One region of the Lutispora sp. QWL-02 genome, then DNA from elsewhere that is predicted to be linked to it. Evidence: riboswitches for the same ligand, from Rfam matches in the RefSeq annotation. Region 1 holds a riboswitch; each other region holds the start of a gene.

The links. Region 1 has a riboswitch for glycine ahead of gcvT (glycine cleavage system aminomethyltransferase GcvT). Riboswitches for the same ligand answer to the same signal wherever they lie in the genome.
Region 2: linked by a shared signal. The riboswitch ahead of AC4HCY_RS15985 (sulfide/dihydroorotate dehydrogenase-like FAD/NAD-binding protein) and the one ahead of gcvT (glycine cleavage system aminomethyltransferase GcvT) in region 1 are both predicted to bind glycine.
Region 3: linked by a shared signal. The riboswitch ahead of AC4HCY_RS15695 (GrdX family protein) and the one ahead of gcvT (glycine cleavage system aminomethyltransferase GcvT) in region 1 are both predicted to bind glycine.

The regions. Positions count from the first base shown of each region.
Region 1 covers NZ_CM177762.1:2,320,238-2,326,205, forward strand. The annotation lists gene gcvPB (aminomethyl-transferring glycine dehydrogenase subunit GcvPB) at 1-166, opposite strand, end outside; gene gcvPA (aminomethyl-transferring glycine dehydrogenase subunit GcvPA) at 163-1,503, opposite strand; gene gcvH (glycine cleavage system protein GcvH) at 1,505-1,888, opposite strand; gene gcvT (glycine cleavage system aminomethyltransferase GcvT) at 2,159-3,265, opposite strand; glycine riboswitch at 3,460-3,551, opposite strand; gene AC4HCY_RS10805 (MerR family transcriptional regulator) at 3,800-4,567, shown strand; gene AC4HCY_RS10810 (hypothetical protein) at 4,611-5,168, opposite strand; gene AC4HCY_RS10815 (hypothetical protein) at 5,326-5,968, shown strand, end outside.
Region 2 covers NZ_CM177762.1:3,387,932-3,393,899, reverse strand. The annotation lists gene metG (methionine--tRNA ligase) at 1-1,286, shown strand, start outside; glycine riboswitch at 1,514-1,614, shown strand; glycine riboswitch at 1,615-1,693, shown strand; gene AC4HCY_RS15985 (sulfide/dihydroorotate dehydrogenase-like FAD/NAD-binding protein) at 1,778-2,647, shown strand; gene gltA (NADPH-dependent glutamate synthase) at 2,647-4,026, shown strand; gene AC4HCY_RS15975 (nucleoid-associated protein) at 4,166-5,179, shown strand; tRNA gene AC4HCY_RS15970 (tRNA-Thr) at 5,411-5,486, opposite strand; gene AC4HCY_RS15965 (ComEC/Rec2 family competence protein) at 5,746-5,968, shown strand, end outside.
Region 3 covers NZ_CM177762.1:3,331,860-3,337,827, forward strand. The annotation lists gene AC4HCY_RS15680 (glycine/sarcosine/betaine reductase component B subunit) at 1-154, opposite strand, end outside; gene trxA (thioredoxin TrxA) at 208-528, opposite strand; gene trxB (thioredoxin-disulfide reductase) at 636-1,565, opposite strand; gene AC4HCY_RS15695 (GrdX family protein) at 1,635-2,036, opposite strand; glycine riboswitch at 2,167-2,244, opposite strand; glycine riboswitch at 2,245-2,344, opposite strand; gene AC4HCY_RS15700 (DegV family protein) at 2,467-3,306, opposite strand; gene AC4HCY_RS15705 (DegV family protein) at 3,321-4,160, opposite strand; gene trmL (tRNA (uridine(34)/cytosine(34)/5-carboxymethylaminomethyluridine(34)-2'-O)-methyltransferase TrmL) at 4,185-4,649, opposite strand; gene AC4HCY_RS15715 (5'-nucleotidase C-terminal domain-containing protein) at 4,764-5,968, opposite strand, start outside.

The DNA of each region.
Region 1 (5,968 bases):
CATCGACTTCGCTCACTTCCGGCAGCTCAGCTTCTTTATCCCTTAAAAATGAATCAGGGATCAAGCTATTCAATTCTGCTTCATCTACATCGCAGGGAGGAAGGCTATAGGCTTTCCTGTCTTCTTTGGAAATTTCAAAAATCAGCTTATTGTAATCCTTCATCATATCACCTCCATCGCTTGAGCAAGCTTGTCGATTTGCTCTTTAGTCCTTTTTTCAGTGACACACAGCAGCAAGCTGTTCTTAAATTCATGATAGTCTTTTTCCAGCTCATAGCCTCCGAGAATATTATGCTTTAATAGCTCCTTATTAATTTTATTGCTTTCTGTAGCGCTTGTAACCGCAAATTCCTTAAAGAAGGGCTTGTCAAATAATGGCTTGAATCTGCCGCTCTTTGTAAGCTGTTTCATTGCATAATGAGCTTTTTTTGTGCTTTGTTCAGCCACTTCTCTAATACCTTTTTTACCCATTGTAGTCATGTAGATGGCAGCAGTAAGAGCATTAAGGCCCTGGTTTGAGCATATGTTGGAGGTTGCCTTATACCTGCGTATATGCTGTTCTCTGGCTTGCAATGTAAGAACAAAGGCTCTTTTTCCGTCCACATCATCAGATTGTCCGACAATCCTTCCGGGCATTTTTCGCATCAGCTTGGTATTGGTAGCCATGAATCCAAGGTATGGCCCTCCATAGCTCATGCTGTTACCTAAGGACTGACCCTCTCCTACAACGATATCGACGCCGGATTCGGCAGGGCTTTTCAGTATCCCCAGAGAAATGGGATCTACATAATCTATCAATACAGATTTATTTCCATGGACTATTTTTTCAACCTCAGACAGATCTTCTATTATACCGAAAAAATTGGGGTTTTGCACAATAACACCAGCGGTATTGCTTCCCACCAATGATTTCAGTTTTTCTGCATCAGTAACACCGTCTGCCATATCAGCTTCGATCACTTCAACATCGCGGAACCTCATATAGCTTTTCAATACTTTCCTGACTTCAGGATGAACTGTTTTTGAAACGATTATGGAGTCACGCTTTGCGCTTTCTACAGCCATCATAGCAGCCTCTACGCAGGCGGTCGCTCCGTCATACATAGATGCATTGGTCACATCCATGCCGGTGAGCTTGCAGATCATAGTCTGATATTCGAATATCACCTGCAAGGTACCCTGGCTTATTTCGGGCTGATAAGGTGTATATGCAGTATAAAACTCTGATCTCATCGCCAAATGCCTTACAATGGAAGGTATATAATGATCATAAGCCCCCGCTCCAAGGAAGCAGACCAGATCCTCAGTGCTTTTATTTGCATGGCTCAGATCTTTCATATGAGCAGAAAGCTCCAGCTCGGATAGAGGACCGGGAATATTGAGCTTTCTGTCGAGACGCAAACTTTTCGGTATATCTACAAACAGATCTTCAATGGATTCTGCACCGATGCTTCCGAGCATCAGCTTTTCATCAGCTTCTGTATTTGGTATATACCTATGCATATTAATCCTCCTTACTGCAGAATTCCTCATATTCCTGCGCATTCATAAGATTATCAAGCTCGGATTTATCGGACATTTCTATAAGCACTACCCAGCTTGCATATGGATCTTCATTGATAAGCTGAGGTGAATCCGATAATTCTTCATTAACCTCAAGGACTTTGCCTGAAACCGGAAGATATGAGTCGGAAGCCGCTTTAACAGATTCTATGACCCCGAATACCTCTCCGGCATTAAGTTCATTGTCAACCTCCGGTAATTCAACATATACTATTTCTCCCAAAGAATGCTGAGCATAATCTGTGATTCCTATATAGGCTTTTTCTCCCTCGACTCTTACCCATTCATGGTCATTTGAATAAAACAAATCCTTTTTTACTTCCATTGTTACTCCTCCTAAACTTTTTTTAATTATTCATTGTTCAGACTGCAAAACTTTGTTTTAGCCTGTTGTACTGACTGATAAAAGAGTTAATTGTGAAGGAGCTTAGAGTTTGTTAGTTTTGACGCAACCCTATGCAAGCTTACAAACTCTTAGTCCCGAAGCATAAGGTGAATTGCTCCACAGGAGCAAGAGAGCATGCCCTGGGACATTTGCAATCGTTATCAGTCAGTGCAACATATGCATTAATGAGTTATTGCAGTAAAATCTTAATTACTTTTTGTAATGCTTGGTATAAAACTTTCTGCCGACTACCTTAGCTTTCGCAGTTTTTTTCCTTATTTGTATTTCTAACGGAGTATCAAGCTCCGAGTATTTGATATCAACCATTGCAAGGCCTATATTTTTCTTTAGCGTAGGAGAATTATAGCCTGTTGTTACAAAACCAATAATTTTTCCGTCAGCTAAAACATCATATCCATGCCTTGGAATGCCCGGCTCGATCATTTCAAAGCCTACTATTTTTCGTTTTAAACCTTCTGCCTTTTGCTTTTCAAGGGCTTCTTTTCCGATAAATCCGGGTTTGTTAAGTTTTACAAACATTCCAAAACCAGCTTCCAGGGGTGTGATTTCCGCGGAAAGCTCATTGCCGTAAAGTGGCAAGTTTGCTTCAAATCTCAGAGTATCACGGGATCCAAGGCCGGCAGGCTTTGCACCTTTAGCCTTTCCGGTCTCAAGTATTTTATCCCATAAATATTCGGCATCCTCATGCTTCATGTAGATTTCAAAGCCATCCTCACCTGTATAACCGGTGCGGGATACAAGACAATTTCTGCCTGCAATCTTCACATTTTCTTTGAAATAGAAAAATGCAATTTCAGACAGATTTGTATCTGTCAGCTCCTGCAGTATTTCTTCTGCTTTAGGCCCCTGAAAGGCCACCTCAGATATATCAGGCGATATATCTGCAAACTGCATATCATAGGCTCCTATATTATTCTTCATCCATTCAACATCTTTATCAACATTGCCCGCATTGATTACAAGCATATAATGATTATTTGTATACTTGTAGACTAAAAGGTCATCGACGATGCCGCCGTCGGGATAGCACATGAGAGAGTAAATTATCTGGTTTTCATTCATATTAGATATATCATTGGTGATCAGGTTTTGAATATAGTCTGTAGCCTGCTTTCCTTTTATCTCAACTTCTCCCATATGAGATACATCGAATAAACCCGCGCTATTCCTAACAGCTTCATGTTCTGCGGTTATACCCTCATATTGTACCGGCAGTGCCCAACCTGAATAATCTACGATTTTTCCGCCATATTTTCCATGGGAATTATAAAGCGCCGTCTTTTTAGGATCACTCATAAGACTATTCCTCCTTTTAATTTTAATATATTTATCCGATAGCCTTTGCCGCTGATGCTTATATCTATAAGCCGAATGGCATTAGGCTTCGGAATAATATCTCCTAAAGTTCATACGCAGTTATCAAATGATATACAGTTGTATTGTGTCCAAAATATAAATGGATATAATAGCATAATAATAAAAGATGCCATTATATCCACTCTGTTCTTTTACCTGAGAGCTTCTACACTCACAGTGTATTTCCCCTACGGCGCCGTTTTACGGACTCTTCAGAGGTCCGTCCCATGACGATCCCTTTTGCCTGAGAGTGTTTGTAAAAAGATGGCTTCCTTTTTATAATTGCTCCTTCGGCTATCTATTATGATATCTCTCGCCATTTTCATCCGGTTGAATATTCATTTATTGCTATAATTATATAAATATATTCCAAGTATTTCAACCCCTGATATATATTTAACCCAAATATTTTAAAATTATGTTGACATTAACGTTACGTAAAGGTGTATATTGATTTTGAAAGGAGGCAAACACATGGAATATACAGTGCAAGGTTTGGCAAAGTTGGCAGGTGTCAGCACAAGGGCTCTTAGGTATTATGATGAAATCGGTATTCTTAAGCCGGCAAGAATCAATTCATCGGGATATCGTATATATGGCCAGGCGGAAATTGACAGACTGCAGCAAATAATGCTTTATAGAGAGCTGGATATAAGCTTGGACAAGATAAAAGATTTGATATCTTCACCTGCTTTTGACGGGGTCGCTGCACTTAGAGAACATCGTGAAAGACTCCTTGAAAAACGAAGCCAATTGGATGCGTTGATAGCGAATGTGGAAAAAACCATAGCCTTTGCGGAAGGGAGGATAAAAATGTTTGATAAAGAAAAATTCGAAGGCTTTAAGCGAAAAATGATCGATGATAATGAAAAGAAATATGGAAATGAGATAAGAGAAAAGTATGGTGATGATGTAGTTGATAGGTCCAATAAAAAAGTTATGGGCATGACCCGAGAAGACTATGATAAGGTAACAAAGCTTGGAGAGCAGGTTAAGGAAAAACTTTCTGAGGCCTTTAAAACCGGTGATCCCGCAGGTGAATCCGCTCAAAAAGCAGCTGAGCTTCACAAGCAATGGCTCACATATTATTGGAATGAATACAGTAAGGAAGCCCATGCGGGTGTTGCCCAAATGTATGTTGATGATGAAAGGTTCAGGGCTTACTATGATGAAAAGCAGCCGGGTACGGCAGAATTTTTTAGACATGCGATATTGATCTATACTGGCCTGGAAAGGAAGTAGCTGTTAGCTTGAAAAAGCGGTTGGGGCATCCAACCGCTTTCGCTTATTTCTTGATCTCCTGCTTTCCGGTGACCTTGCTCTTATCATCCATTGTAAAGGTACCCTTGGCTTCATCTGCAGTAAAATATACATTTCCGTCAACAGTAGCATCTACAAGCTTAAAATTCTTAGATGAAACATAAAGGTCTCCTTTAAAGGTTCCATGCTGGATGCTGGCCTCGGGGCTGTTGATGGTGAGCCTTGGTGCTGTTAAAGTATATCGGGCAGTGATGTTTCTGTTAGCATCCTGGGCATAAAGGGCGATTTTCCTTTGTATGATATCCTTGCCCTCAGCGTCTTTCTTGCCATTTTTAAATTCGCCGTCCAATACCAGCTCCTTATCAATGGTCAGGTCTTTTGTGATAGCTATGATCCATGTGCCGCTGCTGCCTATTGCCTTTTCAAATGCCGCCGCATTATCAACTATAGAAGCAGTTGTGACCTTATCCGGTGTAGCATCTGAAGGCGTTGGAGCCGGAGAAGGCGCAGGCGCAGGCTTTGCACATCCTGCAAACAGTGCAGCAGCAAGGATAAATATCGATATTAATTTCTTTGCTTTCATTAATTGCCCTCCTTGAAAGTAATAAATTTTACTTTGAATTTATTATATCCATATGAAAAAAATCAATGTAAAGTGCCTGACAGCATGTTTGTTGTCTTATGATCAGAGATTTAATATAATAAATAGTATAAGCACACAGTGGTTTGCAGGAGGAAAAATGGAATTAAAGCAAGTTGACGATATGAATGTAAAAGCTTTTTTCAAGTTTTATGAAAATCAATATTTGAATAATCCTTTTAAGCGAAATTCTATGTCAGGGCTGCTAAAGGGTTTGTTGAGCGGCAAGAGTGAATTATGCAAGTCCGCTTACCTGGAGCCGTTGATGGTGATGGATGGCGGCAGAATCATAATGATAAGCATATTGGCATATGCTTATAGGATGCCTGAGTTTCTGCAGATAGGCTTCTTTGAAGCCGAAAAATTCGATATGGAGGCTTTTGATTTAATAATAGATCGAGCCGAAGCCTTGGCTAAAGAAAAGGGTGCTGATAAAATATCGGGCTCTTTAAACATTCATGTAAATTACGGTTTGGGATTTTTAGCCAGCCATTATGAGGAGCGGCAAAGCTTTGGTATGCCACATAACCCGCCTTTTTATCATGACTTTTTTGAAAAAAGCGGCTTCAAAGCGATAGAAATGATAAGTTACAAAAAGGATATGCATTCACTTGAGCGTTTGCTCAATTCTGGACTTCAGAGGCGGATCAGAGAAAGGTATGTGGTTCGCCCAGTTGATTTCAGGGATTTGAAAGCCGAAGCATATATATATACTCAAATAAATAATGACGCTTTTAAAGAGC
Region 2 (5,968 bases), 1.1 Mb from region 1:
GTGGTTATATCTATAGTAAAACCATAGAACAAGCCTTTTGCGAAGAGTGCAATCGATTTCTCCCGGATAGATTTGTTATAGGCAAATGCCCCAACTGTGGAAGCAGTGCCAAGGGTGATCAGTGTGACGCTTGTGGGGCTCTTTTAGACCCAGCCAATCTAAATGACAGAAGCTGCGGAATCTGTGGTGAAACCCCGATTTTCAAATCATCTGAGCATTTCTTTTTGGCATTATCAAAGCTGGAGCAGTTCATTAATGACTATATCACCAATTCTTGCGGCTGGAGAGCCAATGCAATAGGGCTGTCAAAAAGATATGTTGATGAAGGCCTTAGAGACAGGGCTGTGACCAGGGATCTGGAATGGGGCATACCTGTCCCTGCAGAAGGATTCGAAAATAAAAAGATATATGTATGGGTTGAAGCAGTATTAGGATATCTTTCGGCAAGCAAAAAATGGGCACAGGCCCGGGGTGTGAACTGGAAGTCCATATGGGCTGAAAAGTCTTTGCATTATTATGTACATGGTAAAGATAATATTCCTTTTCATACTGTCATACTTCCCGCATTGCTCAAGGCTCATGGCGGCTTTCACCTGCCGGATAGGATAATATCAAGCGAGTATGTAACGCTTGAAGGCAGAAAAATATCCACGAGCCAAAACTGGGCTGTATGGATACCATATCTTATTGAGCACTATGATCCGGACACTATTCGCTATTTCTTTATAGCTAATGGCCCTGAGACGAGAGATGCCGACTTTTCATGGAGGGAATTTATTAATAGCCATAATGGAGAGCTGCTCGGTGCATATGGTAATTTTGTTAATAGAAGCCTTGTTTTTATACAAAAATTTTTTGATGGTAAAGTGCCGCAGGGTCAATGCAATCCTGAAATAAGAGAAACGCTAAAAGGGCTATATGCGATTTCGGCAGATTTTATTGAGCAAGGCCATTTTAAAGATGCCATTGAAACAATATTCTCATTCATACGTTCTGCAAATAAATATTTTGATGAAGAACAGCCTTGGATTACGGTGAAAGAAAATAAAGAGAGATGCAAGGAAACACTTTACACATGTGTTCAGATCATTGCCAACCTATCAATGCTGCTGGAGCCGTTTCTGCCGATTTCATCATCTAAGCTCAACAGCATGCTTCAGATAGGAGATTTAGGCTGGAAATATACTGAAGTTTTATCCGGATTGAATTTAGGAGAAGTAAATATTCTTTTTGAGCGCATTGACAAGAATCAAATAGAAGAGGAAATAGAAAAAATGAACAATTAAAATCAAAAATAAAAATTGCAGGATAAGTTGCAATATGGGATAAAAATACATTGAATAAGCAAAAAGATTGTGATAAAATAAACATGCAATAAAAGATTTTGATTGTAATATGCTTCTGGATTTGATTATGCAGCAATAAAATAAAGCTTGGATATATAGCATTAATCCAATACTGCAGAGATATAGAAAGGGAATATTAATTTTAATACAATTTGATATGAAATGGATGATGACTTGTGGGAGATACCCATTATAATGGGAGCCGAAGGAGAAAGTACAGAAAAGCCCGTTAAATGAAACTCTCAGGCCAAAGGACCGCAGTCGGACATAACTCTGGAAAGCGTATGCACCGAAGGGGCAATTCTATTGATATAGAAGAATCTCTCAGGTTTAATGACAGAGATAGAGGCGAAGAAGCTTCTATCTTTTTTTATTGCATGAAAATTCCAATGATTCAAAATGTTTTTTAAAATATGTAAGGAGGGCTACCATTGTATAAAATTGTAAAGAAGGAAAACCTATCAACAAACATCTTCTCGATGGATGTTTTAGCTCCCCTGGTGGCACAGTCAGCTCAACCGGGTCAATTCGTAATCGTCATAGCTGACGAGAAGGGAGAAAGAGTTCCTTTGACCATATGCGATTATGACAAGGAAAAAGGAACAGTCACTATTGTTGCTCAATCTATAGGTTGTTCTACAAAAAAGATGGCTCAATTCAATGAAGGCGAATACTTCCATGATTTTGTAGGTCCTTTGGGACAGCCTTCAGAATATGTAAACGAAGATATCAATGAGCTAAAAAAGAAAAAAGTTCTATTCGTAGCAGGAGGAGTTGGCACTGCCCCGGTGTACCCGCAAGCCAGATGGTTCCATGAAAATGGCATAGATGTTGATGTAATTATAGGTGCTAAAACTAAAGATTTGATAATTCTTGAAGATAAGATGAGAAAAGTAGCAGGAAATCTCTATATAGCAACAGACGATGGCAGCTACGGCTTTAAGGGTATGATACCCAGTTTGATTGAAGATCTTGTGGTAAATCAAGGGAAAAAATATGACCTCATCGTATGTATAGGTCCAATGATAATGATGAAATTTGTATGTATCATGACTAAGAAGCTTGGAATCAAAACCATTGTAAGCATGAACCCAATCATGGTGGATGGTACAGGTATGTGCGGCGCATGCAGGGTAACAGTTGGGGATGAAACAAAGTTTGCTTGTGTGGATGGACCTGAATTTGACGGTCATCTTGTGGATTTTGATGAAGCACTCAGAAGGCAAGCGCAATATAAAAATGAAGAAGCAGAGAAAAATGAAAAACATGTATGCACATGTCATAAAGGAGGCGCTAACTAATGAACAGATTTGAGAGGGTTCCCATTTCAGAGCAATCACCTGAAGTTAGAAGCCATAACTTTGAAGAGGTTTGCCTTGGATATACGGAAGAGGAAGCTGTAGCAGAGGCCAAAAGATGCCTTAAATGTAAAAATCCTCAATGCGTAACAAAATGTCCAGTATCAATTAATATACCGGAATTTATTCATGAAATTGCCGAAGGAAATTTTGCAGAAGCTGCTAAAGTTCTCGCTAAATATACTGCACTTCCTGCGGTTTGCGGCAGGGTTTGCCCTCAGGAAGTACAATGTGAATCTAAATGCGTTCTCGGAAATAAGGGAGATGCTGTAGCTATAGGAAAGCTTGAAAGATTTGCCGCAGATTGGGGAAGAGACCATGATGTTGAAGTAGCGGAAGCTAAAGAGAGCAATGGACATAAAGTAGCAGTAATAGGCTCTGGGCCTGCAGGAATCACATGTGCCGGAGATTTGGCAAAGGAAGGTTATGATGTAACTATTTATGAAGCACTCCACAAGCCAGGGGGAGTTTTAGTCTATGGAATTCCGGAGTTTAGGCTTCCTAAAGAGACTGTCGTAAAACATGAAATAAAAAATTTAAAGAAGCTTGGGGTAAAGATAAAAACAAATGTCATCGTAGGAAGAACTGTTACAATAGATGATTTATTCGATAAGGGAAAATATGACGCAGTGTTTGTAGGTTCAGGTGCAGGTCTTCCTAAATTTATGGGAATACCCGGAGAGAACTATAACGGTGTATTTTCTGCAAATGAATTCCTTACTAGAAATAATTTGATGAAAGCTTATGAAGATGAATACGATACACCTATTAAGGTTGGCAGCAGGGTTGCAGTAGTAGGCGGAGGAAATGTTGCCATGGATGCTGCCAGAACAGCTAAGAGGCTTGGAGCAGAAGTATGGATAGTATACAGAAGATCAGAGGAAGAGCTTCCGGCAAGGGTAGAGGAAGTACATCACGCAAAGGAAGAAGGCATAAACTTTGAACTTCTTACCAATCCAACAGAAATAATTGGTGATGAAAAGGGCTGGGTAAAAGGTATTAAATGTGTAAGAATGGAACTTGGTGAACCTGACAAGTCGGGAAGAAGAAGACCAATGCCTGTTAAGGGGTCAGAATTCGAATTTGATGTTGATACTATAATAATGGCTCTTGGTACATCGCCTAATCCGCTAATTCCTTCCACCACAGAAGGTTTAGATGTTGATAAGAAAAAATGCCTGATAGCAGATGAGCAGGGTCAGACTTCAAAGGAAGGCGTTTTTGCCGGCGGAGATGCGGTGACCGGCGCTGCTACTGTTATTTTAGCAATGGGAGCAGGAAAAGAAGCTGCAGCTGCCATAGATAAGTATATTAACGGATAGTTTAAAAATAATAAGCGCAATTGATGTTGTCAAGCGATCATTTGTGGTAATATAATATTTATACTAAAGAGAGCAGGCTGAGTTCAGCCTGCTCTCTTTAGCGAAAGAATATGGCGGTAAAGGTAAGGAGTAAAATATAATGGATAAAGACAGTATAAAAGTGACAAATGCAATAGTTCATATTTTGGATTCGAGCATGGATATGCCGGTTCTATCAAACGCCCGGTTAGACTTAAGCGAAGAAATAGAGGATTTCATTAAAATCCATATATTTAAGATTTTAATGAGCGATAATTACAAAGCTACCCAACTTGATGATTGTGATAACTATTGTTACAAGGAATTAAGTACATACTTGGACAATAATGATTTTATTGCTGCAACTAAGAATCTTTCGCTGCAATTATTTACCCTTATGAAGAAAAATGTTGATATTCCTGCTGCGGATCTCATTTTCGCAACATTCAATTATGAAGGCGATTCATATTTTTCAATACTTAAAATGAATTACAAGAGCTCATATATTCACTTCGTTGAAACAATTGATACAGGTGCTAAAAATACGATAATAAAGCAAAAAACAGTTTTACCATCTGAAGCCCAAAGTCTGGATGAGGTTGTTATTATTAATCTGGATGATTTTTCAGTTAAAATAGTTGAAAAAAAATATTTAATAAACGGCCAAAAGGAGTATTATTTATCCCACTACTATCTTGGATGCCAGCCGGAGTTGTCCTCCAAATCCAAACTTGATATTGTAACAAAAACAGCAGATCAGATTAACAAAAAGCATTTTAATGATGATATCGAGAAAAAAATGCAATTTAAGAAAATATTATTAGACAATTATGATGAGCATGGCGGGTTCAATGTAGATGATGTAATCAATGAAGTTTTTGAGAATAATGTAGAGGCGAAAAATGAGTTTAAAGAAAAAATAATTAATCAGGGATTAGATAAAAAGGAATTTCAGATTCAGAGCAAAAGCAACTTTAAGAAATTGGAGCGCCAAATTATCAAAACCGATACGGGGATTGAGATAAATATTCCTCTCGATCAGTATGCGGATACGGACAGACTAGAATTTATAACGAATACAGACGGCACTATATCTATTCTAATAAAAAATGTCGGCAAGCTTGTGGGAAGATAATTTGAAATCTATAATAGGGGTAAAATAAAAAATACTTATAGATCTATTTTCCACAAGTATTTATATCACATGGAGCTACTGGGGGGACTCGCTCCGCTCGCTTTGGCTCGCTATCACGCCTGGGCAGGAAAATGCTTCTAAGGGTCGCATTTTCTTGTTCCGCCCGTTCGAGCCCCAGCTATCTATTCGCTTATACGAAAAAATCACTCTTATGAGTGATTTGCTTTCACATGGAGCTACTGGGGGGACTCGAACCCCCGGCCTGCTGATTACGAATCAGCTGCTCTACCGACTGAGCCACAGTAGCATCATCCTTATCTATTTTAACAGCTTTCATTGTTTCTTTCAATTGCTTTTTTATATATACCGGTCATTTTCTCCCTGATATAATCATTATAAAGCCGCTTAAAGAATCTATTCAAAAAAATTCGAAATAATCTGGAATGTCGATGCCATAAGCTTTCTGTGCTATAATTTAGAAATATATGAATTTTATATTATTGCTAGAGTATATTTAAAGTAAAGAAATATACAGCTTAGAATATATGACTTTTAGGGGGTTAATCATGAAAAAGAAATTACCATTTTTTCTGGCAGCTTTGATAATATATCTTGCAGTAGCTATCATGAATGGAGGTCTCGTAGAGAATAGCAATGTTGCTGCTGATGGGATGAAGGTCCATTTTATAGATGTCGGCCAGGCTGACAGCATATTGATTCAGAGCGATGAAGCTACTATGCTTATCGATGGAGGCAATAACGCTGATGGTGAAGCAGTGGTAGATTATA
Region 3 (5,968 bases), 1.0 Mb from region 1:
TTGCAATATCTACCTCTATGCTGACCAACCTATTGTCGCCGCTGACTGCCTCCAAAAGCTCCTTCTTGTTTACATACAATACGCCATTTTCAACTTTTGTAGCTTCGCCAAACTGTAAATCCTTTATGAATATATTGCCTAACTCTAGACGCATGAGATTCACCTCCCTTTTATTTGGAGGGGGACTGAGAGTCCCCCATGGAAACGTTATATGTTCTCTTTTATCAGGTTTTCTATGGTATCAGGTGTGCAATTATCTGCACCGCTGATTTCCTTTACCTTCTCGCCGTTTTTATAAACTATGAAAGTAGGTAAGCCCATAACCTTTTGGCTTATAGCCAATCTTCTGTTTTCAGTAGTATTAAGCTTGCAGAACTTCATTTTATCCTTGTATTGCTCTGCCAATCTTTCTACGTCGGGCATCAAAGCCTTGCAGGGTTCGCATTTTGTACCCCAGAAATCTACTATTACCGGTCCTGCTGCCTGTAATACCTCTTGGTCAAAATTTTCTTTGTTCAGCTCTAACATTGTTTCACCTCCTTTTAAGCATTTTATAAGCCACTGAAAGTCACTGAATTTTTTATTTCAGATTTCGTGAGATTTTCTTGTCTTTTAGCGGCTCCAGTCTCCTCTAATTATTTATTAAAGGTTCTTTCTATATATTTTTCAGCACTTATAGCTGCCACAGCTCCATCCGCTGCTGCAGTTATAACCTGCCTTAATGGTGTAACCCTGACATCGCCTGCTGCAAATATACCTTCTGCTGAAGTCTTCATCTCCGCATCTGCAATTATATAACCCTTTTCATCCATATCCACTATGCCCTTTGCAAATTCGGATACAGGCTTTGTGCCTACGAATACGAATACTCCATCGGTTCTGTAGTCTGTTATCTCGCCGGTTTTTACATTTTTCAGCTTAACGCCTTCCACTATTCCATCACCGTATATTTCTTCAACAACACTATCCCATATTATTTGTATTTTTTCATTATCCAATGCTTTTTCTACGATAGATTTTGCTGCTCTGAATTCGTTTCTTCTATGAACTATTGAGACCTTATCAGCAAATTTGGTAAGATACAAAGCTTCTTCAACCGCTGCGTCTCCTCCGCCTACAACTACTACTTCCAATTCTGCGAAGAAATCAGCATCACAGGTTGCGCAGTAGGATACGCCTTTACCTCTGAAATCGTCTTCTCCCGGTGCTCCTAAATTGACATGCTGAGCTCCGCTTGCTATGATTATCGATTTCGCTTTAATTTCTCCTTCTTTCAGCTTTAGGACTTTGACTTTATCGCTTAAATCAAACCCTACCACTTCATCCTTTATAAATTCAGTTCCAAAGGCTTCTGCCTGACTCTTCATCCTTGCTGTAAGGCTGGGCCCTGTAGGATGCTCAATAGAACCGGGATAGTTTTCCAGTTCTTCGGTTGTTGCAGCCTGTCCTCCCCATTTGCCTTTTTCAATTATTACAGCACTCATTCTGCCTCTGGAAGCATATAATCCTGCAGCAAGTCCTCCAGGTCCTCCCCCTATTATGGCAACATCGTAAATTTTATCCATTATTCTACCCCTTTCATCACTTTCATATGTATATCATTGGATTAGTTTGTTATATCTATTCATCTGGTTTTAGTAGTTTATACCCAGGCTTGATAATGCGCTTTCTAAAAGCTTCATATCCAAAAACCTAAAATCTTCAAGGACTTTATTGCTCCAGTCCGGTGTAGGTCTGTCATTAAGCAGTTTTTTACAGCTTTCTATGCTGGATTCAATGATTGAAAGCGATTGAAAATCCAAAGCTCCTTTTTTATCTTCCAATATTATGCTTCTATATGGTGTCTCATTTGGTTTAACGCTTCCCATAAGGGGATGTGAGATCAGGACACTGCCTGTGTGTATTCTGTCTCTTACCTGATACAAAACATCGATATAGCTGCCGTCAACGTAAGAAACCTTCAATGTGTCGTTAAATTTATCACAAATCAAGACATTATTAGTTAAAATATAGATATTCCGTGTCAGGCTTATCACCTCTCAATCAATATTTTTAGCTGCATATTATCTTCTATTCTTTTTTCGTTAGCGGGTAGTTTATCAAAGATGCATTTATGAATCGCAACTGATGTTCTCATGCTAACAAAAAGAGATAGAAGCAGTTGCCTCTATCTCTGTCATTAACCTGAGAGATTCTTCTATGAAATAGAATTGCTCCTTCGGTGCATAATGCTTTCCAGAGTTATGTCCGATTGCGGTCCTTTTGCCTGAGAGTTTCATTAACGGGCTTTTCCGTACTTACTCCTTCGGCTCCTATTTTAATAGGCATCTCCCGCGAATCTTCATCCATACCATATTAAATTATACCAAAAATCGTATATTTTTTTTATAGATATTTCCTATACTTATACTATATACAATTTGTCTAATCTATTCAAGCTTTATTTGTTTGTTTTTAAAAAAATTTTTAAATATAGTGGATAACCACGGTTCCCGGACCGCAATATACGCCTATGACACAGCCTATTTCAAATTCTTCCATCTCAAATTTGCCGCAGGTTTCCTCGATGGCAGCTTCAAAGTCTCTTAAATGCTCCAGATTATCTGCATGACCGAGCTTGACCTTCTGATCTTTTAAGTTGGCACCTTGCTCCTGCATTATTTCCACAATCCGTTTCAGCGCTTTCTTCATCCCTCTGGCCTTGTCAATCGCCACTATTTTTCCGTCGTCAACAGTCAATATGGGCTTCAGGTTTAACAAGGTCCCTATGGTTGCCTTAGTAGCAGAGAGTCTTCCGCCTTTTTTTAAATACTCAAGGGTATCAACCACAAATAAAGTTTTCACATTATCTATCAGATAGTTTATTCTATCAACTATTTCCTCTTTTGTCCTTCTCTCCCCCGCCATCTCTGCGGCTTCTATCACCATTTGGCCGAAGCCATAGGTATAGTTTCTTGTATCTATAACAGTTACCTTATCTTCGCCGACCATTTCCCTGGCAATTGCTGCAGAATTATAAGTACCGCTGGCATCTGAAGACAGATGTATGGATATTATATGGTCATAGTCCTTCAAAAACAATTCATATTTTTCTTTAAAGCTGTTTGGGTTCACCTGTGATGTTGTTGGCAATTTTTCTGAATTTCTCATCCTCTCGAAAAAAGCGTTTGGAGCTATATCTACCCAATCTCTATATTCATCTTTATCGAAAAATATGGTGAGAGGCAAAACCTCAATATCATATTTTTCTGCTATACCTCTTGGCAAATCTGATGTACTGTCGGTAATTATTTTAATCTTGCTCATACTCCACCTCTCCTCTATAATTCAAAATGTAGCGCCACACAACCGGGGCCGGCATGAGTTCCTACCACCGATCCCACCTCTCCTCTTATTATCTCTTTGGGCTTAAAGGACATATTTATTATTTCTTCAATATAATCAGCTTGTTCAGGACATAAGGTATGGTTTATGCCTATCACCTTACCGTCTAATGTCCAACCGTTAGATTTTATATTATCCATCATTATGGAAATGGCCTTCTTTATTCCTCTGGTTTTTTCAATCATCTCCAGTTTTCCATCCACCATAGTTATTATAGGCTTAATGTTCAAAATCGAACCAAGCACCGAAGCAGAAAGAGATATGCGCCCTCCTTTGTACAGATACTTCAAGCTTCCTATAATAAAAAATTGTTTCATCCTATCTTTGGCTTTTTCAATATTATCAACTATATCCTCTGCAGATTTGCCCTCACGTGCCAAGCGCGCCGCCTTAATAACCAGCAATCCTGCCCCCAAGGTCACCGCTCTTGAATCTATGACAAATATATTATGGCTTTCCAAATTATTTCTGGCAATAACCGCGGAGTTATACGTGCCGCTCAATTCGGAAGAACCCAGAATCGCGACAACAGCATTGCTCTTTCCCAATTCCTCCTTAAATACAGCTTCAAATTGCGGAGGGTTTATCTGGGATGTTTTAGGCAGTTCCTCAGAAGATTCCAGTCTCTTAAAGAATTCATCTGCTGTAATATCTATACCATCCCTGAAGGATTCTTCCCCAAAATTTACTGTCAATGGCAATACTCTGATATTATATTCATCTGCAAATTTCTTAGGTACATCGCACATAGTATCTGTTAAAATAACAACAGCCATTAATAACTCCCCCTACACTCTATGTTATATCATATTGGGAAATCCGATTTGCCTTAGTGCCTCATAAACTACTATAGCAACAGAATTCGAAAGGTTTAAGGATCTTGCTTCATCGATCATAGGAACCCTTATGCATTCATCCGGATTTTTTAAAAGCAAATCCTTGGGCAATCCTGCGGTTTCTTTGCCAAACAATATAAAGCAATCCTTTTCATATTTTAAATCAGTATATTTGTTTTTAGCTTTAGTGGTGGAAAGGAAGAACTTTCCTTCTCTATACATATCGAAAAAAGCATCTAAATTATCATGATATTTAATCTCAACCAAACTCCAATAGTCTAATCCGGCTCGTTTTAAATACTTATCTTCCACAGAAAAGCCCAAAGGCTTTACTAAGTGAAGCTTACAGCCTGTTGCTGCACAGGTTCTTGCAATATTACCGGTGTTCTGAGGTATTTCAGGCTCTACAAGCACTATATTTATCGACAAGCATAACATCTCCCTTGTAAGTCTATATATATAATACAAAATCGCCAGGCTTTCTACAAGAGAAAAAAAGAAAGGCGCTTATGCACCTTTCTTACTTGTAATCCTATTATTATCTTATGCTGCCAAATCAAAGTCAAAAGGTATGACCATGCTGGTTTTCCCTGCTACATCTATTAACCTGTCATCTTCCACAGGATTGATGACCTTCAATTTCTTTATCTCATCTACGACAACATCTCTTATCGGAATGTTTGTGTCAAAAGTATTCTTGCCTTCTTTAAACATTACGTATTCATCTCCGCCGGTTGCCTGGAAGTCATTGGTTACAACCTTATAAACCTTGTCGTCTGCGAGCGGGCTCCCATCCAGCAATGTAATTTCAACTATTCTCTCTCCCCTTGCTTTGGTCGAGTCATATTTAACCTTTAGCCCGGAGAATTGGCCTGATCTGAATGTCTTTTCATTGTTTAATATTATACCATGCTCTATAGCTTCTTTAACCTGCTTCCCTGTCAAATCAAAGGTAAACAATGTATTATCGAAGGGCAGGAGCTCGTACATAAGGCCCATGGTAATATCTCCTTCAGGGATATCTCTTCTCAGCCCGCCGCCATTTTGAATCGCTATGTCAGCCTTGGCAGCCTTTCTCATTACATCCGCCACAAAATTTCCTACAGGAGATACCTGAGTTACGGCAGTATCATGATTCAAAGCAGAAGATGCTTTACCCAGCAGTACATTCTTGATCGGCGACAGCTCATTTCCGATGAATCTTAGATAACCTTTCATTTGTTCATCCTCTGGAGCTTTGATTACATTGGCATCGACGAAGAATTCGCTCCTTGTAACCTTCTTCTCAGCATCCAGATATAGATCGATATGGGCAACGGATCTGCCATTATAATATGCCTGCACTACAGGTATACCGTTAATCCTGCCTTGGATTGTCTGGTGAGAGTGACCCGTTATTATGGCATCCACTCCATTGACTGCTTTTGCAAAATCAGCCGCTTCACCGGTGATTTCCTTTGTCTTGCTATCCTGCATTGCACCCAGATGGCTGAGCACCACAATGATATCTGCGCCGGCTTCTTTGACTTTTGGCACCAAGGCGCTGACTGTTTCAGCGGGATTTTTGAATATATAGGGCTCTACCATTTCAGCCTTTGTCTTTGTCATTGTTTCAGGGGTTGCTATTCCTATTATGCCTACTTTTATACCGTTTCTCTCTACTATTGTGTATGGCTCTACAAAATCAGCGACCTCGCCTGTTTTCTTGTCAATTATATTTGCTGCAAGGAACGGGAATTTAGTCAATG